Regions from separate parts of the Levilactobacillus yiduensis genome, predicted to be linked through region 2. Evidence: predicted binding sites of a transcription regulator. Region 2 holds the regulator's gene; the other holds the start of a gene.
What was found. The regulator LexA, encoded in region 2, represses DNA repair genes until DNA is damaged. The targets are predictions, from matches to a motif close to CNAACANNTGTTNG.
Positions count from the first base shown of each region.

Region 1: a site for LexA is predicted at 11,735-11,748, ahead of xerS (tyrosine recombinase XerS). Genes of this name have one in related genera too.

Region 1 covers NZ_JAMXAZ010000005.1:84,526-99,244, reverse strand. Annotated here, with positions in the region: gene NGM66_RS04535 (aldose 1-epimerase family protein) at 1-468, shown strand, start outside; gene plsY (glycerol-3-phosphate 1-O-acyltransferase PlsY) at 945-1,571, opposite strand; gene parE (DNA topoisomerase IV subunit B) at 1,852-3,825, shown strand; gene parC (DNA topoisomerase IV subunit A) at 3,897-6,299, shown strand; gene NGM66_RS04515 (LysR family transcriptional regulator) at 6,425-7,384, shown strand; gene NGM66_RS04510 (manganese-dependent inorganic pyrophosphatase) at 7,418-8,347, shown strand; gene NGM66_RS04505 (matrixin family metalloprotease) at 8,493-9,071, shown strand; gene msrB (peptide-methionine (R)-S-oxide reductase MsrB) at 9,224-9,667, shown strand; gene msrA (peptide-methionine (S)-S-oxide reductase MsrA) at 9,683-10,204, shown strand; gene NGM66_RS04490 (NUDIX hydrolase) at 10,252-10,701, shown strand; gene NGM66_RS04485 (hypothetical protein) at 11,398-11,577, opposite strand; gene xerS (tyrosine recombinase XerS) at 11,761-12,825, shown strand; gene NGM66_RS04475 (aldo/keto reductase) at 12,904-13,881, shown strand; gene NGM66_RS04470 (DUF2812 domain-containing protein) at 13,952-14,566, opposite strand; gene NGM66_RS04465 (PadR family transcriptional regulator) at 14,584-14,719, opposite strand, start outside.
Region 2 covers NZ_JAMXAZ010000009.1:81,775-96,493, reverse strand. Annotated here, with positions in the region: gene NGM66_RS07295 (PspC domain-containing protein) at 44-229, opposite strand; gene NGM66_RS07290 (histidine phosphatase family protein) at 256-918, opposite strand; gene NGM66_RS07285 (PPK2 family polyphosphate kinase) at 1,092-1,973, shown strand; gene NGM66_RS07280 (hydroxymethylglutaryl-CoA synthase) at 2,179-3,348, shown strand; gene NGM66_RS07275 (hypothetical protein) at 3,465-4,058, opposite strand; gene NGM66_RS07270 (nucleoside 2-deoxyribosyltransferase) at 4,300-4,740, shown strand; gene lexA (transcriptional repressor LexA) at 4,812-5,441, opposite strand; gene NGM66_RS07260 (DUF896 domain-containing protein) at 5,635-5,883, shown strand; gene NGM66_RS07255 (YneF family protein) at 5,984-6,208, shown strand; gene NGM66_RS07250 (ABC transporter ATP-binding protein) at 6,345-8,105, shown strand; gene NGM66_RS07245 (ABC transporter ATP-binding protein) at 8,095-9,891, shown strand; gene NGM66_RS07240 (lysophospholipid acyltransferase family protein) at 10,275-10,907, opposite strand; gene NGM66_RS07235 (tRNA1(Val) (adenine(37)-N6)-methyltransferase) at 10,998-11,753, shown strand; gene NGM66_RS07230 (GIY-YIG nuclease family protein) at 11,740-12,009, shown strand; gene NGM66_RS07225 (D-2-hydroxyacid dehydrogenase) at 12,085-13,080, shown strand; gene NGM66_RS07220 (HAD family hydrolase) at 13,713-14,435, opposite strand; gene rpsB (30S ribosomal protein S2) at 14,673-14,719, shown strand, end outside.

The DNA.
Region 1 (14,719 bases), on a different contig from region 2:
TTCTCATTTGGCGCCCATCCCGGCTTCAACGTGCCACTGGGCGATCCAACCGCCGACTTCAGCGATTATCAAGTCACCGTGTCACCCAAGAAGGTCTACCAACGCGTGCCGTTAGTGGGGCCGTACAGTGATACCCAACACAGCGTACCCATGGATCTCACCCAACCCATGGTCTTGGACCACGATTTATTCGACCACGACGCCAAGGTCTTGACCCTGGACAACCAGGAAACGACGCTGATGCTAAGCAGTGGCGTCAACGACCACGGTGTTGCTTTAACGCTCAGCGCACCATACGTGGGCATCTGGTCACCATATCCCAAGCAAGCGCCATTCGTGTGCTTCGAACCTTGGTGGGGACTAGCTGACGACGTCGAGGCGACCGGTGATCTGGAGACCAAGGTGGCTATCCACCAGCTGGCCGCCCACGACAGTTTCCAGGCAAGTTATCAGATTACTTATTTCTGATGATACTAGAGCTTACAGGGATAAAATTAGTCTTTGAATGTCATGCGATCGGTGCTGGTCGCCTTACCGTTCGCCAAATTTGGACCGTGACGCTGTGGGAAGGACCGGTCGAAGCCAAAAGTCGGTCTTCAACCTCGCTTCGAGCCGAAAATCACGTCTCGAAGACGCCAGTTTCCAAGAAGACCACTTGAAAACTCCCACGGCTGAGTCCAAATTTAGCTCACTCTCGGCTACGTGACAGGTTGTCCACTAATGTAGATGTACGTTGCTATTTCAGTGATTTTCCTGTAAATTTTGCGGGTAATCTCTGACAGCCGCAGATGGCGGTGTGGATTCATTTAATGTTCACAATCCTTGTCAGCTGAGTATTATCAGGTGTTTTTGTACTTGCAAGCTTTAATTATCTAACCAAAAGGGCTCCCAACGACCTATAGTCATTGAGAGCCCTCGGTGTCTCTAAATTTTAAAAATAAGTGCTATTTCTGTGCCTGACGCCGCTTGTAGCCGCGGCCGAACGGGACCATGGATTCCGTTCCTTGACGAATGCGTTGGATATTGCTGCGATGCCGGTAAAACACGAAGATGGTCAAGACCAGCGCAATGCCGGTCAAATACCAATCCTGAAACGCCAGCGAGATCAACGTGATCAGGCTAAACGCAATCATGCTGGCCAAGCTGACCATGCTGGTCCAGTAGATCAAGCTGACCCACAGACCGGCCGCGATGACAAACATCAACGGGTTGTAGGCCAGTAGCATCCCCGCTGAGGTAGCCACGGCCTTGCCACCCTTAAAGTGGTCAAAGACCGAGACCGTGTGCCCTAGAATCGCAAATAACCCAAATAACAAGGGGGTTGCGCTTCCTAGAATCGTGGTCACATGGAACAGGGTGGGTAGGAGCGTGGCCACCGAGCCTTTGGCAATGTCTAAGACCATGACCGCCGTTCCAGCGTAAGGCCCCAGCACCCGGTACGTGTTCGTCGTGCCGATATTACCGGACCCTGATTGGCGAATATCCGTCTGGAAGAAGGCTTTGCCGACCCAGACGCCGTTCGGAATGGCCCCCAAGAGGTACGCCACGATGAGTAAACCAAATAATTTCACAAGTTATTCCTCCGCTCTTTCTCGCAGCGGGAACCGCCAAACTGGCGCTCACCGCAGATAAGCTGGTCTATATTTTAGCATGTTTTCACGAGAACGCCAATTATCTAGAGAATTCTAGCCAGGTTTTGGCTTCCTGTGGTATGATTATGAAGTTACTGGATACCCAGCCCAAGCGTATTTGACTGTTTATTTGAACATACGTTCGCTTTGCGGTAGAATAAGGGTATTCTGCACGTACACATTTTTTGTTAAAAATCGTAAAAGTAAAGGGGATTTACGCATGGCGAAAGCAAAACCAAAATATGACGATTCCTCCATCCAAGTGTTGGAGGGGTTGGAAGCTGTTCGTAAACGTCCTGGTATGTATATCGGGTCAACCGATGGCCGCGGGCTGCATCACTTGGTCTACGAAATCGTGGACAACGCCGTCGATGAAGCATTGGCCGGCTACGGTAAGGAAATCAACGTTACCATCCACCAGGACAACAGCATTACCGTTGTCGATCACGGGCGGGGTATGCCAGTCGGTATGCACGCGTCCGGGATTCCCACGCCAGAAGTGATCTTGACGGTGCTCCATGCCGGGGGGAAATTCGGCCAGGGCGGCTACAAGACGTCCGGTGGGCTGCACGGGGTCGGCGCTTCTGTCGTCAACGCCCTGTCGAGTGCCTTAACGGTCACCATCGTGCGTGACGGCGTCCGTTACCAAGAAAAATTTGTCAAGGGTGGTCATCCCCAGGGAACCCTCAAGAAATTGGGCAATACCCGGGCACACAACGGGACGACCATTAACTTCAAACCTGACAGTACCATCTTCACGACCACGGTCTACAACTTTGGGACCCTGGCCGAACGGTTACGTGAATCGGCCTTCCTGCTAAAGGGCGTGAAGATCACGTTGACCGACGAACGCGAGGGCCAAGAACGCGCTGAAGAATACCATTTTGAAGACGGTATCAAGGAATTCGTCGGCTACCTGAACGAAGATAAGGATACCTTAGGCGACGTCATGTACTTTGACGGCAAGAAGGATGGCATTGAGGTCGAGGTCGCCGCTCAGTACAACGACGGCTACACGGAAAACCTCCTGTCCTTCGTCAACAATGTCCGTACCAAAGATGGTGGGACCCATGAAGCCGGTATGCGTAGTGGCTGGACCAAGGCATTCAACGAATACGCACGTAAGGTTGGTCTCCTCAAGGAACGCGACAAGAACCTGGAAGGCACCGATGTCCGGGAAGGGTTGTCTGCCGTTATTTCACTGCGGGTACCCGAAAACCTGTTGCAGTTCGAGGGGCAGACCAAGGAAAAATTGGGCACGCCAGAAGCTCGGACCATTGTCGACAGCATCATCAGTGAGCAACTGGGCTACTACCTGATGGAAAACGGGGACTTTGGGAAGATGTTGATCAAAAAGTCGACCCAAGCCCGTTCCGCCAGAGAGGCCGCACGTAAGGCCCGGGACGAAAGCCGGAATGGCAAGCGTCACAAGAAGCATGAACGCCTATTATCCGGGAAGCTGACCCCCGCGCAATCCAAGAATTCGGCCAAAAACGAGCTGTTCTTAGTCGAAGGGGATTCCGCCGGTGGTTCTGCCAAGCAGGGCCGTAACCGGAAATTTCAGGCCATCCTGCCACTCCGGGGGAAGGTGCTGAACACCGAAAAAGCCAAGCTACCTGATATCATGAAAAACGAAGAAATCAGTACCATGATCTACACAATTGGGGCCGGTGTCGGTGCCGAGTTCAACATCGAAGACGCCAATTACGATAAAATCATTATCATGACCGATGCCGATGATGATGGGGCCCACATTCAGATCTTACTGTTGACCTTCTTCTACAAGTACATGCGGCCCATGATCGACGCTGGGCGCGTCTACATCGCCTTACCACCGCTGTATCAGATCAAGACGACCGGTAAAAAGGCCACGACCGATTACGCTTGGACCAACGACGAACTCAGTCGCAAGACGAAGCTGATTCCGAACCGCGGTTACCATTTACAACGGTTCAAGGGGTTGGGGGAAATGGACGCGGAACAACTCTGGGCCACGACCATGGATCCCGACAACCGGACGCTGATTCGCGTGCAGATCGACGACGCCGCTTTGGCTGAACGCCGCGTGACGACGTTAATGGGCGACAAGGTCGAACCCCGACGGAAATGGATTGAAAACAACGTCCAGTTTACGTTGGAAGACGACGATGCGAGCCTGCTAGAAAACGAGAAAGCTTCCGAGTCCCACGACTAGGAGCCTGGCGAAAGGAGTAAACATTTGTGAGTGAAGGACAAAAGATTCAAGAGCTGACTTTGGAAGAAGTCATGGGCGACCGGTTTGGCCGCTACTCCAAGTCAATCATTCAAGAACGGGCCTTGCCCGACATCCGCGACGGCTTAAAACCCGTTCAACGCCGAATTCTGTTCTCAATGAACAAGGACGGCAACACCTACGACAAGGGCTTCCGGAAATCCGCCAAGTCGGTCGGAAACGTCATGGGGAACTTTCACCCCCACGGCGATAGCTCCATCTACGAAGCCCTGACCCGGATGAGCCAGGACTGGAAGGTCCGCGAACCCCTGGTCGAAATGCACGGGAACAACGGGTCCATGGATGGTGACCCGGCCGCTGCCATGCGGTATACCGAAGCCCGGCTGAGCAAGCTAGCGGGGGAAATGCTCCGAGACATCGACAAGGACACGGTCGACATGGTGCTCAACTTTGATGACACCGAATACGAACCGACCGTCTTGCCCGCCCGGATTCCCAACCTACTGGTCAACGGGGCCACAGGGATTTCTGCCGGTTACGCCACGGAGATTCCACCGCACAACTTAGGTGAAGTGGTCGATGCCTTGGTCTACCTGCTAAGCCACCCCAAGGCGACCCTAGAGGAATTGATGGGCTTTGTCCAAGGCCCCGATTTCCCAACCGGTGGCATCATTCAGGGGAAAGACGGCATCGTCAAGGCTTACCAAACCGGTCGCGGCCGCGTGGTCGTTCGTTCCAAGACGGCCATCGAACCCCTTCGCGGCAACAAGAGTCAGATCACGGTCACGGAGATTCCCTACGAAGTCAACAAGGCCCAACTGGTCAAGAAGATCGATGAGATTCGGTTGACCAAGAAGGTTGAAGGCCTGGCTGAAGTACGGGACGAAACCGACCGTGACGGGTTACGGATCGCCATTGAGCTGAAGCGCGACGCGGATGCCCAAGGCGTCTTGAACTACTTATTTAAGAATACGGAATTACAGATCACCTACAACTTCAACATGGTGGCCATCAACCATATGCGCCCAGAACACGTGGGGCTGAAGACGATTCTCAGCGCCTACCTGGAGCATCAACGCGATGTCATCACTCGCCGGACGAAATACAACCTCCAAAAGGCGTTAGACCGGCAACACATCGTGGTCGGGTTGATCAAGGCACTGTCCATTTTGGACCAAGTCATTCAGACGATTCGGGCCAGTCAAAATCGGCGTGATGCCCGTGACAACCTGGTCAAGACCTACGACTTTTCCGAAAAGCAGGCCGACGCCATCGTTGCCTTACAACTGTACCGATTGACCAACACCGACGTGACCCAACTGGAAGCGGAATCCGCTAAATTATCCGCGGACATCGCTGAATACCATAAGATCTTGGATGAACCCAAGACGTTGAATGCGGTCTTGCGTAAGGAATTGAAGGCCGTTGCCAAGGATTACCGCAATCCCCGACGGACCGAGATTCAAGACCAAATCGAAGACCTTAAGATCAAGACCACCGTGACCGTGGCCGACGAAGACGTGGTCGTTTTGGTCAGTCACGACGGGTACCTCAAGCGTTCCGGCGTTCGCTCATACACGGCGTCTGATCCCGATGACAACGGTCTGAAGGATGAGGATTACCCGATCTTCATGAAGAAGCTGAGCACACTGGATCACCTGATGATGTTTACCAACAAGGGGAACCTCATCTACCGGCCGGTCCACGAAATCAGCGACGTGAAGTGGAAGGAAACCGGCGAACACATTTCACAAACCATTGGGCTCGCACCTGATGAAGAAATCGTGGCGACCTATGCGTTCAAGACGCTCAAGGAACCAGGACGCTTCTTGATTGCGACGAGCGACGGCTACATCAAGCAGACAGCCTTTGCTGACTTGACGCCAGGCCGGACCTACAAGAGTCGCGCGGCCACTTACGAAAAACTGAAGAATCCGGAGGCCCATGTCGTCTCTGTCCATTACTTGACTGAACCGATCGAACAAGGGATTCTTTTGCTTTCCAAGAACGGCTACGCACTGCGTTATCCGGTTGACGAAGTCTCCATCAACGGCGCACGAACGACGGGTGTCCGTGCGATGGACCTTCGTGACGACGATGAGGTGGTTAACCTAGCCCTGGTCACCGACAGTGATACCATTGCACTGGTGACCCAACGTGGGGCCTTCAAACGCCTAGCGATGAAGGAATTGTCCGTTACCAGTCGTGCCCGGCGTGGGGTCATCGTTCTGCGAGAATTGAAACGCGATCCACACCGTATCGTTGATTTCTTAACGATTCCAGCAGGTAACCCAGCCCTAGAGATCATCACCAGTCGCGAACGGACCCATGACGTCATGCCAACGGAACACCCGTTGAGCGGACGTTACTCCAACGGCTCGTTCGTGGTCGACGTCGACGCTGAAGGGCAACCCGTCCAACTGCGGGTCAAGCCAACCGAACTGGTTCTCGACTAATCAGGAATTTGCGAGGAGAAATCGTTGCGCTTTTACCGTAAACGGCCTATTATATAGATTAATAGTAACCATTAGGTAGACCTGGTAATTTTAACCACTAGGCCAATCATAAGGAGAAAAAACGGATGAAGACGAAACAGGAAAGTATCTTTTCTTCCAAAACCCTGACGTATTTCTTACAATTAGCGGAAACCATGAACTACACCCAAGCCGCGCAAATTCTGGGGATTACCCAGCCAGCCTTGACCCAACAGATCAAGAAGCTGGAACGCACGGTGGGCGCCCCGCTCTTTTATTCAGTGGGGAAGAAGTTGCGGTTGTCCGACGCAGGCTACACGATGCTCGACGCCACTCACAAGATCTATGGCATTTTAAACACGGCGACAGACGAAATCCAGCAGTCGACCAGTGCAACGCAAGGTGAGATCAACATTGGGCTTCTGGCCTCGATGGAAGATGCGGTCTTTGAGGATTTTGCCATTCTGTCTTACCAGAACAATCCTGAGCTCAAGATTTCCTTTCACATGTTAACGCGGAAGGAAATTTGGGAACGCTTGGAAAACAACAAGATCGACCTGGCCATCATGTATCTGCCGGACGATTCCATCAAGAACTGGAAGCCTTATGAATCCAAGAAGATCATTTCAGATGACCTGTTGTTCATCCACCACGATGAACAGCTAGCGAAGAAACGCCGCATCAAGTTCAAGGATACGACGGCGGGCGTTTGGGCGATGTATCCCGATGGCTACTACCTGAACCAGACGCTGCACGAAGCCTACAAGAACCAACTGGCTGATTTTCCTAAGAGCGTCGCGAACTTTACGACGCCCACCCAGTTGTTACATTTTTCAATGCAGACGCAGGCCTCGACAGCGTTGCCAAATTCCTTTATGATAGGACAGGATGACCTGCCGAATACGTGGACGGCCCATTTCGATCCCAACATTCGCTTCGATCTGGCCTTCGTCTTCCGTAAAGGTAAGGCAGAGATTCCGCGGATCAGTCACTTCTTGGCACAGTTCGACCGTTACCTGCATACCGACGATTATATCTCGCGGCTCAAGCAACTACGGAACCAATAAACTTAAAATTTTTTGTTAAAGGAGTTCTACCACATGAGTAAAGCATTAATCTTTGGTCACCAAAATCCTGATACGGACGCAATCGTTGCCGCAAAGGCTTACGCTTACTTCCAAACACAAGAAGGTTACGACGTTGAAGCCGTTGCTTTAGGCGAACCAAACATGGAGACCAACTACGTTTTGAACCATTTTGACGAACCAGCACCACGGGTCGTTAAGACGGTGGCTAACGAAGTCGACACGGTCATGTTAGTCGACCACAACGAAGCCCAACAAAGTGTCGCTGACTTGGACAAGGTCACGGTCAGCCACGTGGTTGATCATCACCGAATTGCCAACTTCCACACCGATTCACCCCTGTACTACCGGGCAGAACCAGTGGGTTGCACGAGCACGATCTTAACGGAAATGTTTGACGAAGCTAAGATTGAAATCCCAGCTAAGTTGGCTGGATTGATGCTATCTGCCATCATCTCTGACACGCTTTTACTCCAAAGCCCAACCACGACCGATGCCGACAAGGAAGCCGTTCGCGCCTTGGCTGAAATCGCCGACATCGACGTTCAAAGCTACGGCATTGCGATGTTAAAAGCCGGGACGAACCTGGCCGCTAAGAGCGACAAGGAATTGATCGACGGTGACGCAAAGTCCTTTGACATGGCTGGCAAGAGCGTTCGGATCGGCCAAATCAACACGGTCGACTTGAACGAAGTGTTGGACCGTCAAGCTGGTTTGGAAAAGGAAATGCAAGCTGAAATGGCCGCTGATGGCTACGACTTGTTCATTACCTTAGCCACCAACGTCTTGAACAGCGACTCCGAACTCATCGTTGCCGGTGAACCAAAGAGCGCCGTCGAAAAGGCCTTCAACACCAAGCTGGAAAACAACCGCGCTAGTTTACCTGGCGTCGTTTCCCGGAAGAAGCAAGTGGTGCCACCATTGACCGCTGCTTTCGAGGCTTAATTAGCTAAATTTACGATGATCAACGTCCAACTGCTAGTTTTTCTAGTGTGCTGGGCGTTTTTTGTCGCTTCTGAATACGGGTTCCCGTATAATACGGAACGATGGTAGCCGTCGGGCATCCTCCTTCGAGAGAGAGGGACTTTGCATGATTAAAGGTTGGTACCGAGGGATTTTAACCATTATTACAACGTTGGTTTTGTTCTTTACACAGGTTGGTGGCAGTGCGGCGTTGGCAGCAGCAGGCGTGACCCCATTTGGGCCAGAACGCTTTGCCCACGCCCATGCCACATACGTGATTACGACCAAGTCTCGGTATTATCGTCAGATCTGGCAGTCAGCCATTTCAGCCTGGAATAAGACGGGGGCCTTTCACTTCAAGGCGGGCACTAAGCGAGATGCTCAGATTGATTTGGAAACGGCCTCTAAATCTCAGGCAGCAAGATTAGGCGAAGACGTTGGCTTGACCGAATACACCGCGCAAAACGATTATTTGACCAAGGTTACCGCAATGTTGAATCCCAGTCTGCTGCAGACGTACGGCTACTCTCATTCCGATGACCTGCACGTGGCAGAACACGAATTGGGCCACACAATGGGATTGGCGCACAACCCAGCCAAGCAAAGTGTGATGTATTACCGGAACCGGGCCGTTGGTATTCAGAAGGTGGATATTGAAGGCGTTCAATTGCGGTATCGCACACCCGCTGGGCAATCAGCAAAATAGAAGGTATGTACCGTTTGAAAGAACTGGTTCGCTGTGTCGTGGCGAATCAGTTTTTTCGGTTGGAGCTGCCAAATTCCTTGTGTTTCCGCCGAAAAGTTTTACACTAAGAGTAGTAACGATTAAGTTGCGTACAACTGATTGGAGGAATTAGCATGAAGCAGCAAGAAAACCAGGAAGACTTGAAGCAACGGCTGACGGCGGAGGAATACGCTGTCACCCAGCATGCGGCCACAGAAGCCGCGTTCACCGGTAAGTACGATGCCTTTTACGAAGACGGTATCTACGTGGACGTGGTGAGCGGCCAACCACTATTCAGTTCAACCGACAAATACGACGCGGGCTGTGGGTGGCCATCCTTTACCAAACCCATTGATGCCGCCAACGTTAAGGAAAACACGGATCACTCCTTTGGCATGGTTCGCCAGGAAGTCCGGAGCACGGACGGCGGGTCTCACTTGGGCCACGTCTTTACTGACGGTCCACAAGACCAGGGTGGCTTGCGCTACTGCATCAATTCAGCGGCATTAAAGTTTATTCCCGCTGACAAGCTTGAAGAAAATGGCTATCACGACTTCGAACAACTTTTCGACAAGTAAAAGGAGGGGCACCGCATGACAGAGAAAGATACAGCGATTTTTGCGGGCGGCTGCTTCTGGTGCATGGTTCAGCCCTTTGATACGCAGCCCGGCATCGAATCGGTCGTTTCCGGCTACACCGGTGGTCACACAGTCAATCCGACGTATGCGGAAGTCGCCAGCCATACCACGGGTCACACAGAAGCCGTTAAAATCACCTTTGACCCCAGCATCATCAGCTATGCCCAGTTGGTCGAAATCTACTGGCGGCAAACGGATCCTACTGATGCCAGTGGCCAGTTCCAGGACCGCGGTGACAGTTATCGGCCGGTCATCTTCGTGAACAGTCCCGCACAACGGGCCGCAGCGGAGAAATCCAAGGCCGCATTGGCTGCCAGTGGCCGATTTGATGAGCCCATCGTGACGACCATTGAAGACGCCCAACCATTTTATCCGGCAGAAACTGAACACCAGGACTTTTACCGCAAGAACCCATTTCGTTATCAAATCGAAGAGATGGGCGGTCGTCAAGACTTCATTCAGAATAAATGGCGTTAATACCCATTCTGTATGATACAATCATAGGAAAAGACGGGTGAACGCACATGGGCTATGTCCTAAATTTACGTCAGCAAGTTGGCGCCGCACCGCTAATCGTCGTGGGCGCTGCAACGGTAGTTTACCGGCAATCAGCGCTCTTATTGGTGCACCGCACGGACAACCATTTCTGGGGCTTGCCGGCGGGATCAAAGGAACTCAACGAAAGTACGGTTGCGACGGCCAAACGCGAACTTCATGAGGAAACCGGCATGACGGCACAAACCGCCAAATTGCTGACGGTCGTAAGTGGCGCTGGCATGCAATATCAATATCCCAATGGTGATCAGATTGATTCGGTCACGGTGGTTTACGAAGTTGCCGCGACTGGTGAACCCAATGGCGATAATGACGAAACCAACGCCGCCAAATTTTTTCCGCTGGATCAGTTGCCAACAGAACTGACGCCGTTAACGCGAAAGATTTTAACCGCGTTGGGCGTGGGTCAACTGAACTAAATTAAAAACCAGTTCTTGAGTTGTTAAAAACTTGGGAACTGGTTTTTAATTGGCTTGAATTCGGGGCTGGTGACGATTGCACTACTACTTTCGATAATATATATTATGTAAAGTAGAATAGAGAAAAGCTTTTGACCTGAAAAGTGCCGGTTCCCTGTTGCTACCGTTGTTAGCAATTCAGTTGACTGGTTCGGTTCGTCAGCGAGTTCTTTAACTTTTCAATAGCATCGCCAGCAAACGCCAACCGTTCGACAAGTGCTCTGACAAATGCCAACGAACTGCTGACCGCGACGTTCATTAGATTCAACAGCACTGCTAGTCAGGTTCAAGCTGTCAGTCAGCGTCAATAACCTATCAGCCATTGGCTCGTCAAAAACGCCAATTTGCAGGCGGATTCTACGGAATTTTCATGATACACTTGATCAGCTAACACCTGAACGTGTGCTCAGAATCAACGTCGTTTTTGCGGGTATTGCGATTTACTGCTGGTGCTGGCTGGTTCTATGACTCGCATCAGTTGAAATAGCCTTGGCCGAGATACACCGATAATTTAGATTGCTGGTGAACTTGCCGAGGCCGCTCTGATTGGACTTATCGTTAAGTGCTTAGCGGATAGCTGGTTTTGACGGCTGTGGTATTCAGTTGCTGACGCTGACAGATGCGCTACGGATCAGGTCAAATTGTAGCTAAATATTCCTAGTCCAAAATGCTGATAAATGCCGTCACATCAGTGATCAAGCCGTTTTCAGTTCCTGGAAAGTCAGATTGCACAATTATCATTGAATTGTGCCAGCAGCTGCCCACGTTAAACAACAAATTATCCGTCAAACCGCGAAACAACAGCGTTTTAGCGGACTTAATGACTTGCAATGGCATTGCTGAAATCCAGTAGTTGGCTAGCTGTCTCCAGTAGTACCATCGATCTTTAGCTGATTACTTTCATTAAAACAAATATTTTAAAGATAGTAGTATACAGAAAAACAGGCGGGGGGCTTGCTAATTTTGGCGTTCACCGGTATCATAGAGTCATATGAGAACATACGTTTGGAGGCCACTTCTATGGAAAAGCAGCATTACCTAAAACTCATCAACGAAGAATTGGCCACTGCGCCCTGGTACGTGCAGGAATACTACCAGGCTAAAGCGACCATTCCCTTGTCACCCGCTACCCTATACCAATACTTGACGGAGTTCCGCCGCTTCTTTAATTGGCTGATCAGTGAGGGGTTGACCTCTGCTACACGCCCCGCCGATATTGACATTCAGGTCTTAGCGACATTAAAGAAGGAAACCGTAGAACTGTACAAGTCCGCCCTGCTGAACCAGACCAAATTAACTGGCGCTCCCGGTAGCCGGACTCATCCGACCATCAATCGCTCGCTAAACGCCCTGTCCTCGTTGTTCAAGTACCTGACTGAAGATACCGAGGACGACAACGGTGAGGCGTATTTCGACCGCAACGTCATGCATAAGATTGCCCTGGTCCGCACCAGCGAGACCTATGCCACCCGGGCGGCCAACCTCAAGACCAAGCTGATGCTGGGCAACACCGACCATGAGTACCTAGACTTCATTGACCAGAAATACGAGGCTCTCTTGTCGCCAGCCAAGAAACGCTACTTTCATCGGGACAAACGCCGGGATCTGGCCATCAACGCCTTGCTGCTAGGCAGTGGCCTGCGGGTATCCGAGGCAGCCAACGCCGACCTGCGGCATCTGAACCTCAAGACCGGTACGATCGGTGTTGTCCGTAAGGGTGGTCAGCGTGATACCGTGCCCATTGCCCCCTGGACGCTGCCATACATCCAGGCCTACGTTGATCACCGTGAAGCCATCTATCATGCGACCAGCGCCGACCGCGCCCTCTTTCTCAGTAGTTATCGCGGTCAGGCCTCACGGATGCAGGCCAATTCGATGGAAAAAATGGTGGCTAAGTATTCGGCCGCGTTTAAGGTCCGTATCACGCCCCACAAGCTGCGGCACACCTTAGCCTCAAAACTCTACCTGGCCACCAAAAACGAACAGCTAGTGGCCACCCAACTCGGTCAGAACTCGACTAGTGCCACGGGGCTGTACACGCATATCATTGACGAAGAACAGCGCCATGGACTGGAGAAAATGTAGTTCAGGTCATTAAAGTAAAGTAGTACACTATAGATACATGACAATCATTAATCACCCATTAAAGGAGTTAACGAACAGATGAACTATCGTAAATTTGGTAAAACTGGCTTTAACATCAGCGAGGTCTCGCTTGGCACTTGGCAACTTGGCGGCAAATGGGGACTGCCTTTTAGTCAACAGGACGCCGAAGCAACGTTAGCCGAGGCCTACGGACAGGGCGTCAATTTCTTTGATACCGCTGACGGCTATCAAAACGGGGCCAGCGAACGTGCCGTGGGACAATTTATTAAGACCCACCCCGACGTTCATTTCACCACTAAAATCGGCCGCAAAGAAGAACCGCTAACGGCCGACCACTTTACGCCCGCTAGCATTGACAGGTATGTCGAAGAGTCCTTGAAGAATATGGGACTCGATACATTGGATATGGTGCTGCTCCATTGCCCACCAACCCAAGTGCTCTACCAACCCGAAACGTTCTTTGAGCTCGACCGCCTGCAGCAACAAGGTAAGATCCGCAACTACGGCGTCAGTGTGGAAAAAGTTGAAGAAGGCATCAAGACTCTTGATTACAACGTGGCTGGTATCGAGATCATCTTCAACATGTTCCGGTTACGCCCAGCCAAGTTATTCTTTGAACTGGCCCAACAACATGATGTCGGCATCTTGGCCCGGGTACCGCTGGCTAGTGGCCTATTGAGCGGCAAATACACGGCTGATACCAAGTTCGCACCCGAAGACCACCGGACAAACAATCGCGATGGCCAACATTTTGATAAAGGTGAAACCTTCTCTGGTGTGGATTACCTCACCGGCGTCAAGGCAGCGAACGAACTCAAGCAACGCCTGGGGACAGACCAATTAGCAGCCACGGCTTTACGCTACATCTTAATGTACGATGCCGTTTCCGCCGTGATTCCCGGCGCCAGCAACCCGACTCAAATTGAACGCAACACCGCAGCCGCTGACCTAGCACCATTGACGGCGGATCAAATGGCGGTCGTGCAGGATGTTTATGATCAGTATATTAAGAATCCAGTTGACTATTTGTGGTAATCGGTAGATTTTAAATTAAAAGGCTCTCAAGGCTAGTTTGCGTAGTCTTGAGAGCTTTTTAGACAGAGATTTAATTGCGTGTCCCAGCACCATAATAGGCTCGTCCCAAGTACACGAAACTGGCCACGCCAAACGCATAGACGGGGATGACCCGCAGTAGTGCCCAAGGCGTCTCGAACCAAAAGGCTTGCCAAAACCGGTTACCCTGCATTTGCCACAATCCGGGTGTTAAATACCAACTCTGAAAATTAAAAACATTCACACCTGAGCTGAGGTGAGTCAAACCGAAAAACACGGTGAGAAACAAGACACCATAGAAATAACCCATCCGACTGTAACGGCGACGACTGTCCTGCTTTGATCGTTCATCCGAAAAGATGGCGTTGTCGACCGAGTCCCTGCGTTGCTGAAAGTATTGTACACCACCGTGACGACTGCCGCCAATCAAACGCCAACCGCTATCGTTAAAGAGTTGCCGATAATCCTGATAGTTCCGCCAGCTCAGCCCGTGATCGCGAAAGTCCAACCGCACTGTCGGTGTAAATTCATCTGCAACTGTCAACGGTACAAAGGTATAGCTATGCAAGATATGATTCACAAACGTCAAGCGGTAGCCCGCAGCCTGCACGCCATTAATCCAATTTTCTTCTTCGTCAAGATTTAAAAATACGCGAAATTTTTTCATGTCATCATCCTCCCCAATTAATACCCAAATGACTGCGCTAACGTCCCCAGTTGGCGCAGCCGCGCCGTTTCCAACGTCATGATTTTTCGGCCAGCGGGTGTAATTTGATAGACGCGCCGTCGCTTATCCGGCCCCGGCACTTCTTTGATCCAT
Region 2 (14,719 bases):
GCAGTTCTGCCGAAAAAATCGGGAGAACTGCTTGGTAGAATGCCTATTCCGGATTACCCATGATCATCCATAAGATCAGGTAGGCGATGATGCCAGGGAAGGCTGGCGTTATCGCTAAGACGACGAATAAAATGCGGGCCACGCCCACGTTCCAATCAAAGTGTTCTGCCAGGCCGCCAATGACGCCGGCGAAGACCCGGTTGCTAGCTGAACGATGAATATTTTTCATGAAGTCCATCCTCCTCAGATAATGACTTAAGATTGAAAATCAGTTTTGTTAAAGAAATCCACATGAATGGTATCATCAGTGATTTCTAACTTGGTGATACTCCCGTTGATGGTGGCCACGCCTTCGTCTAGTTCCGGTGCGTAGCGGTCCACGATGGAACGAATCGTCATCCCGTGGGAAACGACCAAGACCGTGTCACCATCTTGAGAATTGTCCCGGAGTTTGTCAAAACCGCGGTCCAAGCGTTCCCAGAACATATCATTACTTTCGGCTTCACCGTATAGGTCGGCCTTGTGAATCAGGTCGCGGGCCTTTTCTAAGCCGTAGGTCCCCAAGACGGCGGATTCGGAGGTCAACTTGACCTGGGCGCCAACGAACTGCCACATTTGGTTTAAATCGTTGCCTTCAAAATAACCGTGGCACTGTTCGCGGAACTCAGGGTACTGGTAGGACACGATGTTCATGTTCTCGGGATTCTGGCGTAAGGCAATGCGAGCCGTTTCAATAGCCCGGCCGGAATCACTGCTGTAGGCGGCCGCTAGGTGAACGCCCTTGAGCTGTTCGCCCGCGCGTTTCGCATCAGCGCGACCCTTCTCCGTAAGGGGCGAGTCGATCCAGCCCTGAACCTTGTTATAGTGATTCAACATCGTTTGGCCATGACGCACAAAATATGCCGTAATTTTTTTCATATTGGAAACTCCTTCGTAAACTTGGTAAGTGGTTACAAGTTCAGTATAGCAAGGCTACTGAACAAACGCACTCATTTCGACGGCGAAAAAGTTTTTTCGTGAATTTTAACACTTTGGGGCAGTCATGGGGGTCAAAGAATGCTATGATTTTTAGTAACAGGAGGCGATGCGTTTTGAGTACTGAAAGTCGTTACCGTTATACGGGGGAGACCCCCGTCAATCTCAGTGAGCTGTCAACACGCGCTGATCATTTGCCAGAGCAGGCCGTCATCACGAACGCCTTAGAGGCTAACGTGGCCACGTTAAGTGATCTGCAGACGCGCTTGTACGCGGAAAAGCAGACCGGTGTGATCATCATCTTACAGGGGATGGACACGGCGGGGAAGGATGGCCTGATTCGCCACGTCTTCAGTGGCTTGAATCCCTCTGGCACCAGCGTGATCAGCTTCAAACAGCCAACGCATTTGCAGCTGAACCATGATTTCTTATGGCGGGTCAACCAAGCCCTGCCAGAACGTGGTGAGATTCGCATCTTCAATCGCTCACAGTACGAGGACGTCCTAATCAGTCGCGTCCATCCGGAAATGCTGTTGCGGCAAAACCTACCAGACGTGAATAGCTTGGAAGACGTCGGCGAGAAGTTCTTTGACCGGCGCTACCACGACCTACGTCACTTTGAAACGTACTTGCGGCACCAGGGCTTCGTGACGATCAAGTTCTTCTTGCACCTATCCCGCGAGGAACAGACCAATCGCTTCGAACGGCGCATTGAGATTCCCAGCAAGAACTGGAAATTCTCACCTAGCGACATGAGTGAACGGGCCTTTTGGGCGGACTATCAAGTTGCCTATACCAAGATGCTGGAAAACACGGCCACCAAGGAGGAGCCCTGGTACGTGATTCCGGCCGATGACAAGGGGGCGGCTCGCCTGATTGTCTCGAACATTTTGGTCAAACGCCTGCAGAACATTCACCCAACTTATCCGGTCGTCTCCGCCGAGACTAGAAGTAAGCTAAAGACGACCTTACATCAGTTGAAAAAGGGTGAATTGTAATAGGCAAAAAGCCTTATGACAGTAAATTTCGAATAGAGACTGAGCTCTAAATTGTATGATACAATATCGCAAAATTTGCCAGTAAACAGCCAGTCATGCTAAAGTAGTTTGACTGAATTGTGACAGAAAAATTGGAACCACTGAATAAAAACACGACCAATGGACCAGCAAGACGCACAGGATTTTTTAGGAGGATTTTGACACCATGACCGTAACTGTAGGCATTGATAAAATGGGTTTTTATACCCCCGACCAGTATTTAGATATGGTCGATCTGGCACACGCCCGGGGAGAGGACCCCAACAAGTATCTCATTGGCATTGGCCAATCCAAACAGGCGGTCATTCCGCCAACCCAAGACGTCGTCACCATGGCGGCCAATGCAGCCAGCCAGATTTTGACCCCGACGACTAAGGCTGACATCAACATGGTGTTGTTTGGCACCGAATCGGGCGTGGACAATTCCAAGGCCACCGCAGTGTACTTGGCCCACCTGTTAGGGCTACCCGCCAACACCCGCGCCATTGAATTGAAGCAAGCCTGTTACGGGGCGACAGCAGGACTACAGTTGGCGGCCGACTTTGTCCGGGTCCATCCGACGGCCAAGGTATTGGTCATTGGTGCCGACATCGCGCGCTACGGCTTGCGAACGGCCGGTGAGGTCACGCAGGGTGGCGGGGCCGTGGCGATGCTGATCACGGCTAACCCCCGTATCCTGGCCTTAGATGCCATCAGCAGTTACCACACAGAAGACGTGATGGACTTTTGGCGGCCGACCTACCGGACCGAAGCCCTGGTCGATGGCAAATATTCAACCAACGTCTACTTGGACTTCTTCAAAACGGTCTGGTCAGACTATCAGGCCCAGACGGCTCGGTCCATCGCTGATTTCTCAGCCTTTGTATTCCACTTGCCATTCACGAAAATGGGGCGCAAGGGGTTGCGGCAGATCTTACCGGAAGCGTCCACGCCCCAACAAGCAGCGTTGACGGCCGCCTTTGAAGCTAGTCAAGCTGACAATCGTGAGGTGGGGAACCTATACACGGGATCGCTGTATCTGAGCTTTTTGTCCCTGTTACGGCACGGTACGCTGACCGGTGGTGAACGGCTGGGCTTCTTCAGTTACGGGTCCGGCGCTGAGGGCGAATTCTTCAGTGGTGTGCTACAGCCGACGTATCGTTCCGGATTTGATGAGGCCTTCCTGGCGCAGCAGTTGGCCGACCGGCAAGCCGTTAGTGTGGCCGAATACGAGGCCATTTTCCAACAACAGTTAAGCAATGATGGTCGTGATACACAGTTGGCTGTTGGCGAAGTGACCGCACCATACTATTTAGCGGGGCGGCAACACCAGCAGCGACAGTACCGGCAACGGTGAATCCTGATAATTTTAGAAATTAAAAAGGCGTTTGGCGGAAATCGTCAAACGCCTTTTTACATAGGAACTTTAAATAGTCGAAATCAAATGCTACTGGTCACCGTATTTCGGTTGATCTACTCAAATTGGTTCTTCGTGAGGTAGCCGTCTTTGTAGACCAGGACGGGAGACTGCTTGCCGACTCGGATGATCAAGCTGTAGCCCTTACCTAAAGCCTTCTTCAATGAGGCACTGGTTTGGATGAAGTTGTGCGCGAACTTGGGCCATTTGGCTTGCTTGGCCTGACTCGGGTCCGCGTGGAGGGCCTTGATGGTCTTCTTTAGGCTGGTATTGGTAATGGTCAGTGTGTACGTCTTGGTTGCCTGGTCAAAGGTCACCGGCCCCAGCTTTTTCAGGGACTTAGCTAATTGTTGGGTGACCTGCTTTTCGGCATCTGCTTGGGTCATGGTGTGGTCGCTACTAGCAAAGGCCTGACCAGATTGCGAGCTGATGGCCGACGTTTTGGAAACGGCACTTTCGGTTGACTGGGCCCGCTGCTGATGGCCAGACCAGTAGGGCAGTTTCCAAACGGCACCGGCCGTGACCAGAATCGTGAGCACTAAAACGATCAGCGGCCCACGCCGGGATTCTCCCCGTCGCCCGGCGTTGATTACTGAAAAAAAGGTAATGACGATAAAAATGGCACCCAGAATCGCAATTCCTAAGAACATGTTAACCCCTCCGCATGATAAGTTAGGTTAAGTATAGCATGAAAGCGGTGAGGAAGGTTAGGACGTGTCGGCCAGAGCAAACAAAACGTGAAAGACTATGCAAACTCGAATATTTTCTTGGCTTCAGCAATGAAAACGGCTTCTCGGGGAATTATAACCGAATATTAATCAAAAATCCATCGCATAGAGTTAATGTTTCGGGTATAATAAAGACATTCAAGAGAGAAATGAGGAGATTCGATTGACTAACGTATACTTAGCAGGACCCTTCTTTGATGATGAACAGACTTCCCGGATCGAACGGGCAGAAAAGGCCTTAGCTGCCAATCCCCGAGTGGCCAACGTGTTTAGCCCTCGGTTAAGTGAAATTCCTGGCCTAGAAATGGGCACGCCTGAATGGGCGACGCAAACCTTCCAAATGGATGTTCACCAGATCGACCAGGCGGACGTTGTGGTTGCCTTGGTCGACTTCGTGGATGACCAGGTGGACTCCGGGACGGCCTTCGAGATTGGTTACGCCTTTCACAGCAAGAAGCCAGTCGTGGTCTTACACGAAAAGGACACCATCTTAAACTTGATGCTAGCGGAAGGGCTCCACGCCTACCTCCGCGAAGCCGAAGCCTTGGCTGCCTATGATTTTGCCACATTGCCAGAAAGTCATTACCAAGGTAAAGTCATTTAATCCGATAATTTCAGCAAAAAAGTCAGCCCTCGCAGATGGAGAGCTGGCTTTTTAACATAAGTATGCGGTCGTTAGTGGACGTCGTCACGGAATAGACCGACGACTTTGCCCAAAACGCTGACGTGATTCAAAATAATCGGGGCCATGGTGTCGTTTTCTGGTTGAAGCCGGTAGTGATCGGCTTCCTTGAAGAACCGTTTACAAGTGGCCTCATTTTCTTCCGTCATGGCAATGACGATATCGCCGTTGTCGGCGGATTGTTGCCGGCGGACGATGACCTGGTCGCCGTTTAAGATGCCGATGTTGATCATACTTTCGCCCCGAATCGTGAGCATAAAGAGCTGATCGTCATCATTTTCAAATTCAGGCGGAACGGGGAAGTAGTCCGTGGCTTCCTGAACGGCAAGGATTGGTTCGCCGGCCGTAACGGTTCCCAAGACGGGAATTCGCGTTTGTTCTTCGTGGACGCCTAATTCTTCTAACCCAGCGGGCGTGACTTCCAGTGCCCGGGGCTTGGTCGGGTCCTTGACTAACAGCCCCTTCTTTTCTAGGCGGGCGATGTGACCGTGGACCGTCGACGTTGAAGAAAGCGCAACGGCTTCCCCAATTTCACGGACAGTGGGGGGATACCCTTTTTCATTGACCCGTTCCCAAATGAAGCGGAGAACGGCGATTTGTTTGCTTTCAGAAGCCTTACTCATTTTTTCTGCCACCTCGTTCGTCATTCGTAGTTTTGTTTAGTGCAATTGTAGCATAGGTACCGAACGTTTTCAAACAGATGTTCGGTTAAATTGGTTGAAATTTGAAAATAACCCTGATATGATAGGTGTCGACTTGAATTTTCAAGGAAAATAACGTAACTAAACTCAAATACTTTTACAAGGAGGACTGTTCATGGCAGAACCCACAATGGACACCCTATTAACACGCATCAACGAACTCGCACACAAGAACAAGGCTGAAGGCCTGACGCCCGCTGAGAAGACGGAACGCGCTGGCTTACGGCAACAATATTTGAAGCTCTTCAAGGCCAGCTTCCGTAGCCAAGTTGAAATGCTGCAGGTCTACGACAAGAACGGCAAGGAAGTTACCCCTGAAAAGGTCCGTCAGATCCAACGCAACAAGGGCTTGCGGGACGATTAAGCGGTAATGGCGAGTCCTTTTTGGGATTCGCTCTTTTAATTTGGTTTAAGTTTGTGTAGAATTGTTAAATGAATGACTTCATCAAAGGAGGGGAAACGACTTGGCAACTTGGATCTGGATCTTAATCGTGATCGTCGTCGGTTTAGCCTGTGCAGCGGGTGGCTTTTTCGGCGCACGGAAGTACATGGAAAACTATCTGAAAGACAATCCACCAATCAACGAAGACCAATTACGGGCAATGATGTTGCAAATGGGCCAAAAGCCTTCACAGCGGAAACTTCATCAAATGATGAACGCCATGCAACAAAATGCACACAAAAAATAAGTTGGTTTTTTTGAGACTCGCTTCCAGTTTTCTTCCTGGAGCGAGTCTTTTTCGTTGTATTTTCTCAGATTTCCAGTAAAATGATAAAGTCTGTGCTATATTTTAATCATATTCTAATTTTTAAGGAGGGATGTTCGTGAGTATTTTTCGCAAATTATCTTGGTATTTCCGGTTGGAATGGCGGCGATACCTGGTCGGGGTCATTGGCTTGTTGCTGACGGCACTCATCGCGATTATTCCCCCGCGGATCATCGGGAACATGGTCGATGGCATTCACGGGCAGACCATGACGGGCCACGTGCTGGCCATGGACTTATTATTCGTGACGCTGGCGGCACTCGCCCAGTATGGCACGCGCTACATTTGGCGTAACGCCATCTGGGGTGGTGCGGCCCGGTTGGAGCAATTATTACGTAACCGACTGTTCAACCATTTCATGCAAATGGACCGGGTCTTTTACCAGAAGTATCGGACCGGGGATCTGATGGCCCACGCAACCAATGACTTGGAGGCCGTCCAACGGGTCGCCGGCGGCGGGATTCTCCAATTCGCCGATGCGATTATTACCGGGGGTACCACGTTGATTGCCATGATGGCATTGATCGACTGGCGGCTGACGTTATTGGCCATCGTGCCATTTCCATTTCTCGCGGTCATCTCGTGGTATCTGGGACAGAAGATTCACCGGGCCTTTGGGGAGTCTCAAGCGGCATTTTCGCGGCTGAACAATAAGGCTCAGGAAAGTATTAGTGGCATCAAGGTCATCAAGGCTCTCGGTCAAGATGACGCCGACGTTGCCGACTTTGACAGTCAGGTCGACCAGACCATTCAGATCAACCGGCGCGTGAACCGGTTGGATTCCATGTTTGACCCCGCCATTACCTTAATTATCTCGATCTCTTACGTGGCGACCATCGTGCTTGGGGGCCTGTTTGTCACCCACAACGTGATTACGATTGGGAACCTGGTGTCCTTCATCAGTTACCTAGCCATGATGGTTTGGCCGATGTTTGCTGTCGGGATGCTGTTTAACACCATGGAACGGGGCAATGCCAGTTATGACCGGGTCATGGAGCTACTGGCTCAAAAGACCCACATCATTGACCAGACCAATGGGATTCAGACGCGGCCAAGCGGAACGCTGAGCTATCACGTTCAGCAGTTTGACTATCCGGACAATGCTGGGGCCAGTCTGAAACGCATCGACTTCGAGCTGCCAGCCGGGCATACGCTGGGCATCGTTGGCCGGGTCGGTGCGGGGAAGTCCACGATTATGAAATTGATCCTGCGGGAATTTGACAATTATTCCGGCGAGATCGACTTCGGGGGTCACCCCATCAAGGATTACGCGCTGGACAGCTATTTGCCAGCCATTGGGTACGTGCCTCAGGAAAGTTTCCTGTTCTCATCCAACATTTTTGAAAATATTCGGTTTGCTCGGCCCGACGCCTCACAAGCTGAGGTTGAAGCTGCCGCGGCCAAGAGTGATCTAGCGGGGCAGATTGCCAAATTACCGGCGGGGTATGAGACCGAAGTCGGTGAAGAAGGCATCTCCTTGTCTGGGGGACAACGACAACGGTTAGCGATTGCCAGAGCGTTGCTGATCAATCCTGAATTGCTGATCCTAGACGATGCCCTGTCGGCTGTGGATGCTGAGACTGAAGCGGAGATCCTGGAGAATTTGAAAGCCGAACGGGCCAACAAGACCACGATTATTTCCGCTCACCGGTTAAGTTCCGTCATGAACGCCGACGAAATCTTGGTCTTGGATCAAGGGGCCGTGGTCGAACGCGGAACGCATGAGGACCTCATGGCGGCTCACGGCTGGTACCAACGCATGTTTAATCAGCAACAATTAGAAACACAAGTGAAGGGAGGCATCAGTGATGGCAGATAAGACACACCAGTCAGCTTGGGCGCACAGCATGTCCAGCAAGGAACAACTGACCGTGATCAAGCGGCTCTTCAAGTTTGCGGCACCGTACAAATGGTTTTTCATCGGTTCCGTCATCTTGTCGGCGTTGATCAGTGCGGTCAACGCCTTCTTGCCGTGGCTGCTGCAGACCTACATGGACAAATATTTACGGACCAACAATGCCACCATTGTAATCATGTGGCTGTTTGCTGGGCTTTACCTCTTCGGCATGATCGTGAAAGCCGTCTTCCAGTTCTGGCAAAACTATACCAGTACCATGGGGGCCGAGTACATGCTGGAAAATGTCCGTCGCAAATTATTTAACGATTTGCACGGCAAGGGGATGCGCTACTTCGATCAAACGCCGGGCGGGTCGATCCTGTCGCGGTTGATGAACGATACCATGACGTTCTCCAACTTCTGGGCCCTGTTCAACACGCTGGTGCTGGCCCTATTTGCGGTCATTTCGTCCTTCATCGCCATGTTCGTGACGGACGTGACGGTGGCGCTGTGGACGCTGGTGTTGGTGCCATTTCTCGCGTTAACGATCTGGTACTACCAACGCTTCAGTTCCAAGGTCTACCGGCGCATGCGGGAACGGCTCAGTGAGCTAAATACCAAGCTGGCCGAAGCCATTACCGGGATCAGCGTCATTCAGGAATTCCGGCAAGAAAAGCGAACGGCGAAAAACTTTGAAAAGACCAACGAGGCGTACTACGGTACACGGCGTGATATGATTCGGACCAACTCACTTCTGTTGAGCCCCATCATCAACTTGTTCTATGCGTTGGGAACGGTCATTATCTTAGGACTCTTCGGGATTCGCGGGGTCCACGAGGTTGTGGCTGCCGGGGTGATTTACGCGTTCATTACCTACCTGAACAACTTCTACAGCCCAATGAGTAATATGATGGATAATCTGAGTGACTTCCAAAACGGGATGGTGGCTGGCTCGCGGGTCTTACGGATCATTGATGATCGGACCTTAGCGCCGCAGCAGCATCCGGTGGCGGACGCGAAAATCACGGCCGGCAAAATTGAATTTCGCCACGTGACCTTCGCCTACGACCAAGAACACCCAGTCTTGCGTGACGTTTCATTCGTCGCCGAACCGGGCCAAACGGTCGCCTTAGTGGGCCAGACGGGGTCCGGGAAGACGTCAACCATCAACGTGTTGATGCGCTTCTACGAATTCCAATCCGGCCAAGTTCTGATCGACGGGCGTGACATCCGCGAGTATCCAGCGGCTGAATTACGGTCGAAGATGGGCCTGGTCCTCCAAGAACCCCAGCTTTTTTACGGCGACATTCAGACCAATATTCGCATGTTCAACCCGGATATTTCGGACGAACAAGTTCAGCGTGCGGCGCACTTTGTTCAGGCTGACGAGTTCATCGATCAGTTGCCACAAGGGTACGCCACACCCGTACTTGAACGGGGGACGGAGTATTCAGCCGGTCAACGCCAGCTGATTACGTTTGCTCGGACCGTGGTCACGGATCCAAAGATTTTGATCTTAGACGAAGCCACGGCTAACGTCGATACGGAAACGGAAACCATGATTCAAAATGGCCTGGATCGGATTCAAGAAAACCGGACGACGATTGCGATTGCCCACCGGTTATCCACGATTCAAAACGCCGATTTGATTCTGGTCTTGAACCAAGGAAAAATCGTCGAACGGGGGACCAACGATGAATTGATGGCCCAGCACGGCTACTACTACGACATGATTGAACTGCAAAACGCGGCTCACGTTGCGGAGTGACGATGATTGTGCTGGCCGCCTTGCCGTTGGCCAAATTTGGACCGTGACGCTGTGGGAAGGACCGGTCGAAGCCAAAAATCGTGTCTCGAAGACGCCAGTTTCCAAGCAAGTCACTTGAAAACTCCCACGGCTGAGTCCAAATTTAGCTCACTCACGGCTACGTGGCAGATCATTCGCGCATGTTGATGAACGTTGTTATTTCAGCGATGTTCTTGCTAACTTTATGTTTGATCTCTGACAGCCGCAGGTGACGGGGTGGACTGATTTAATGTTCACGATCCCTGTCAGCTGGGTAATTATAAGGTGTTTCGGTACTTGCAACCTTTAGTCATCAAAAAAGGATTGTTCTCGTCAGCGGGTGCTGGCAGGAACAATCCTTTTGCTTACTTCTTTTTTTCACCGGTGACATCGACGTAATGGAAATTGGGATCGATCTCTTGGTCGAGTTGGTCAAAGGCCGCCTGCATCTGCTTTTCGATGACGGCCTGGCCTTCTTCGTTGAGCTTCATCTTGCGGTCGATGACGATTGGTGTGCCAAAGGCAATCGTGACGGGCTTGCGTGAGAACAGTTGCTTGAACGTCAGTGGACCCTGGTAAACGGCGGGCACCAGGGGCACCCCAGCCATTTTGGCAATGACCGCGGCCCCCCCCTTGAGTTCACTAGAATGCCGTGAACCGGATGGGAACATGATCAAGGACAGGTCGCCTTGGCGCAGGATGCGCACGGGCGTCTTGATGGCGGATGGCCCCGGGTGATCACGATTTACCGGGAAACCATTGACATGTTTCAACAACCATCGGAAAATAGGGTTTTGGAACAATTCTTCTTTTGCCATGAAGCTGAACTTCCGGGGATAGGCCGCCATCGCGAAATAGACGGGGTCAAACCAAGTACGGTGCGGGCCCACTAAGACGTAGGGGCCATCCGGTAAGTCAGCTTGGTGAACGTAGCGGGCGCGACCGTTGATGAGAAATAGAATCGTGCAAACCACGCCACGTAGAAATTTATAAAACATGTGGTGCGCTCCTCTCGAATGAGACCATTTCATCTAGTATGCAAAAAAAACGGCACCGTTGCAAGTTATCTCTAAAAATTTTGAAAGTGGGTGGTCAAATTGACCTTGAAACCCGATGAACGCATTGACCAGTTGTATAGCCAAGATATTCAGATCATTCAAAGCCCCGAGGTCTTCGCGTTCTCACTGGACGCCGTGTTGCTTGCGGACTTCGCCAAGCTGCCGTTACGGGCCAGTAGCCAGACCGTTGACCTGTGTGCCGGCAACGGGGCAGTCGGCCTGTTCATGAGTCACAAGACACACGGCAAGATTGCCGAGGTGGAGATCCAACCCCGCTTGGCTGACATGGCACGTCGAAGTGTGGCCCTGAACCAGCTAGACGACCAGATGACCGTCTACGAGGGGGACTTGGCCCAGGTCAACCAGTGGATTCCCAAGGACTCAGCAGACGTGGTGACCTGTAACCCGCCGTACTTTGAGGATTTACCGGACAGTCAGAAGAATCCGAACCGTTATCTGGCCATCGCCCGTCACGAAATTTTGACGAACCTGGCGACCATCGTGGCAACGACCAGTGGTCTATTGAAGATGAACGGCAAGGCCTACTTCGTTCACCGGCCGGACCGCTTGTTTCAGCTGCTACAACTGATGGCGGCTAACCGCTTGGCTCCCAAACGCATCCGGTTGGTCCACCCCAAGCCGAACAAAGAAGCCAACATGGTTCTAGTTGAGGCCATCAAGGATGGAAAGCCCGGTGGTGTGCGGTTCCCGGCGCCAGTGACTGTATACGATGCGCAGGGCAACTACACGCCAGAAGTGGAGGCGTTGCTCTATGGCCGCCAATAAGGCGTATTATTTCTATGTGCTGTTATGCGCAGACAACTCACTGTATGGGGGATTCACCACGGACGTTGCCAAACGGTTTGCGACCCATTTAGCCGGTAAGGGAGCCAAGTATACCAAGGTCCATCGACCGCTCAAGGTGCTCTACAGCGAGGCTTTTGACAACAAACACGATGCACTCCACGCCGAATGGGCCTTCAAGCATCAGAGCCGCCAGCACAAATTAGCGTATTTGGCGGCGCACGGAATAAGTGTTTAGTGGTGCACAAGCCAGTTTTTGTGTTAAACTAATTAAGTGCTTTAGAAACAGATATCTTTTTAGGAGGAACTAACTGTGAAAATTATTGCTTATGGCATTCGTGACGATGAACAACCTTACTTGAAGCAATGGTCTAAGGACCAAGGGATTGAAGTTAAGGCTGTTGGAGATTTACTGGACGAAAAGACGGTTGATCTTGCTAAGGGCTATGACGGCGCAGTTGTCTACCAACAAAAGCCTTATACGGCGGCAGTCTTAGACAAGCTAGCCGCTAACGGGGTTACGAATCTGTCATTACGGAACGTTGGGGTTGATAACGTTGATGCTGACGCTGTTAAGCGTAACGGCTTCAAGGTTACCAACGTCCCAGCTTACTCACCAGAAGCCATCGCTGAATTAACGGTGACCCAACTGATGCGCTTGTTACGTCGGACCCCTACGTTCGACCGCAAACAAGCCAATGGTGACTTGACTTGGGCCCCAGACATTGCTGATGAATTGAACAGCATGACTGTTGGTGTTGTGGCAACTGGTCGAATCGGCCGCGCTGCGATGAAGATCTACCAAGGCTTTGGTGCTAAGGTCATCGCTTACGATGTTTACCACAACCCAGAATTGGAAAAGCAAGGGATCTACGTTGACACCATGGACGAATTGTACGCCCAAGCTGACGTGATTTCCTTACATGCCCCAGCAACGAAGGACAACGACAAGATGTTGAACGACGACGCCTTCAGCAAGATGAAGGATGGCGTTTGGATCTTGAACCCTGCCCGTGGTGCCCTTATCGACACTGATGCATTGATCCGGGCCTTAGACAGCGGCAAGGTTGCCGGTGCCGCCTTGGATGTTTACGAAGACGAAGTTGGTATCTTCAACACCGACTTTGGCAGCTTCGATGCTATTCCTGACGAACGGCTGAAGAACTTGATGAAGCGCGAAAACGTGCTGGTTACGCCACACATCGCCTTCTACACCAAGACTGCCGTTAAGAACATGGTGCAATTTGCTTTGAACAACAACAAGCAATTGATCGAAACGGGCAAGGCTGAAAACGAAGTTAAGTTTTAAGCACTAACCGCGAAGATGTCTGACGAGTCATTTGACGAGTTGGACTAAAAATGACCAGTCGACTGAACATTCAGTTGGCTGGTCATTTCTTTCGGAAAAAGATTTCGTTCAGGGCAAACAAAAACTGGTCAGGGGATAGCCAAAGCATATCCCTAAACCAGTTTTAAAAGTCAAATTGAAAAATGATTGTGTCAGTAAACTTCGGTCCAGTGGTAGGCTGATTGCTAAAATTAGCGAGACCAGAATACCACCATCAGCTAGCAGGTTTGCCTGCACTGGAGGACGCCTCCGGTCTGAAAACCATGGCTCCACTGCCAGTTGATAGATGCTGATTGCATACAACCTCAGTTAACCCTATCGGTAAGCCAATTGTCGATTGTACTTACTTTTGTAGCCGAGAGTCCGCCAAATATGGGTTCAGCCGTGGGAGTTACCTAAGCGGCATGGTTTCATGCGGCTTAGGTAACTGGCGTCTTTGAGACGCGAATTTCGGCTCAAAGGCGAGGTGTCGAGACCGCACTTCGGCTCGACCCGTCCGCCCACAGCGTTCCGACCCATATTTGGCGGACGGCAGGCGGCCAGTCCAGACTGTGCAGCTGGACATAATGACATTTATCGGCCGTTAGAGTTAATCAGGACATTTCGGGAACGGCGGATAGGGCTAGCAGGAGATCCTGCAGCTCCAACGAATCCCCAACGGTTTGGTCAGGAATCCAGTTGCCATTCGTCATTTCCGCGTTGCGGTGGTTAAACCAAAAGGCGTGCCACCCGGCTTGCTTGGCACCCTTGACGTCCATGCCGTAGCAATCGCCCACGTAGGCCACTTCGCTGGCACGCAGGTTGAGTCGGTGATTCATCAAGGTGAAGATTTGGGGATCCGGCTTGGCTAAGCCAGCTTCCTCGGACGTGATGATATTATCCCGGTCGACCCACCGGTGCATTTGCAGTTGCATCACTTTTGCCAATTGGTGTTGCGTTTTACCATTGGTAATAATGCCCAGTTTGAATTGGTCCTTCAGCTGGTCTAAGGCCGTTGACAGGCCAGGGAAGAGGGTAATGTGCTTGAGTCCTTCGGCATAGGTTCGTTCGAAGGTCACCGCCATGGCGGGCGTCACCAGGCCACGATGCTGTTGGTTCAGCGTTGCGTTCAACCGATTGACCGCCATCTCCTCGTGGGTCCAATTGCCATTGGCCACTTGGGCATACGCCTGGGTACTTTGGCAACGGTAATCCTGCAGGGCTTGGGTGAAATCAAAATTCTCAGAGTTGGTTACTAGTGGGGCTAAGGCGGCTACGAAAGGCGCCTTTTGGTCATAGAGCGTGTCATCGACATCGAAGACGACCGCTTTTATCATTTCGTTTCCTCCTCGTTTAATTCCTTAGCAGTTTACCATATTCAGAAAAAAAAGCCAATTTAATCCCGAACTTGGCAAATTTAACTTGTGTTTACCGCTAGTGTTTTGTATAATAACTTTCGGTGCGTATGCGCCAATTCACACCTCGCGTGATGACCGGAGGGGTGCTCGCTTGCGAGTTCTCCAGTCAAATGAGCGTGGGGGAGGAAATCAAAAACTATTTGGAGGCATTTTATCATGGCTGTTATTTCAATGAAACAACTGCTCGAAGCCGGTGTCCACTT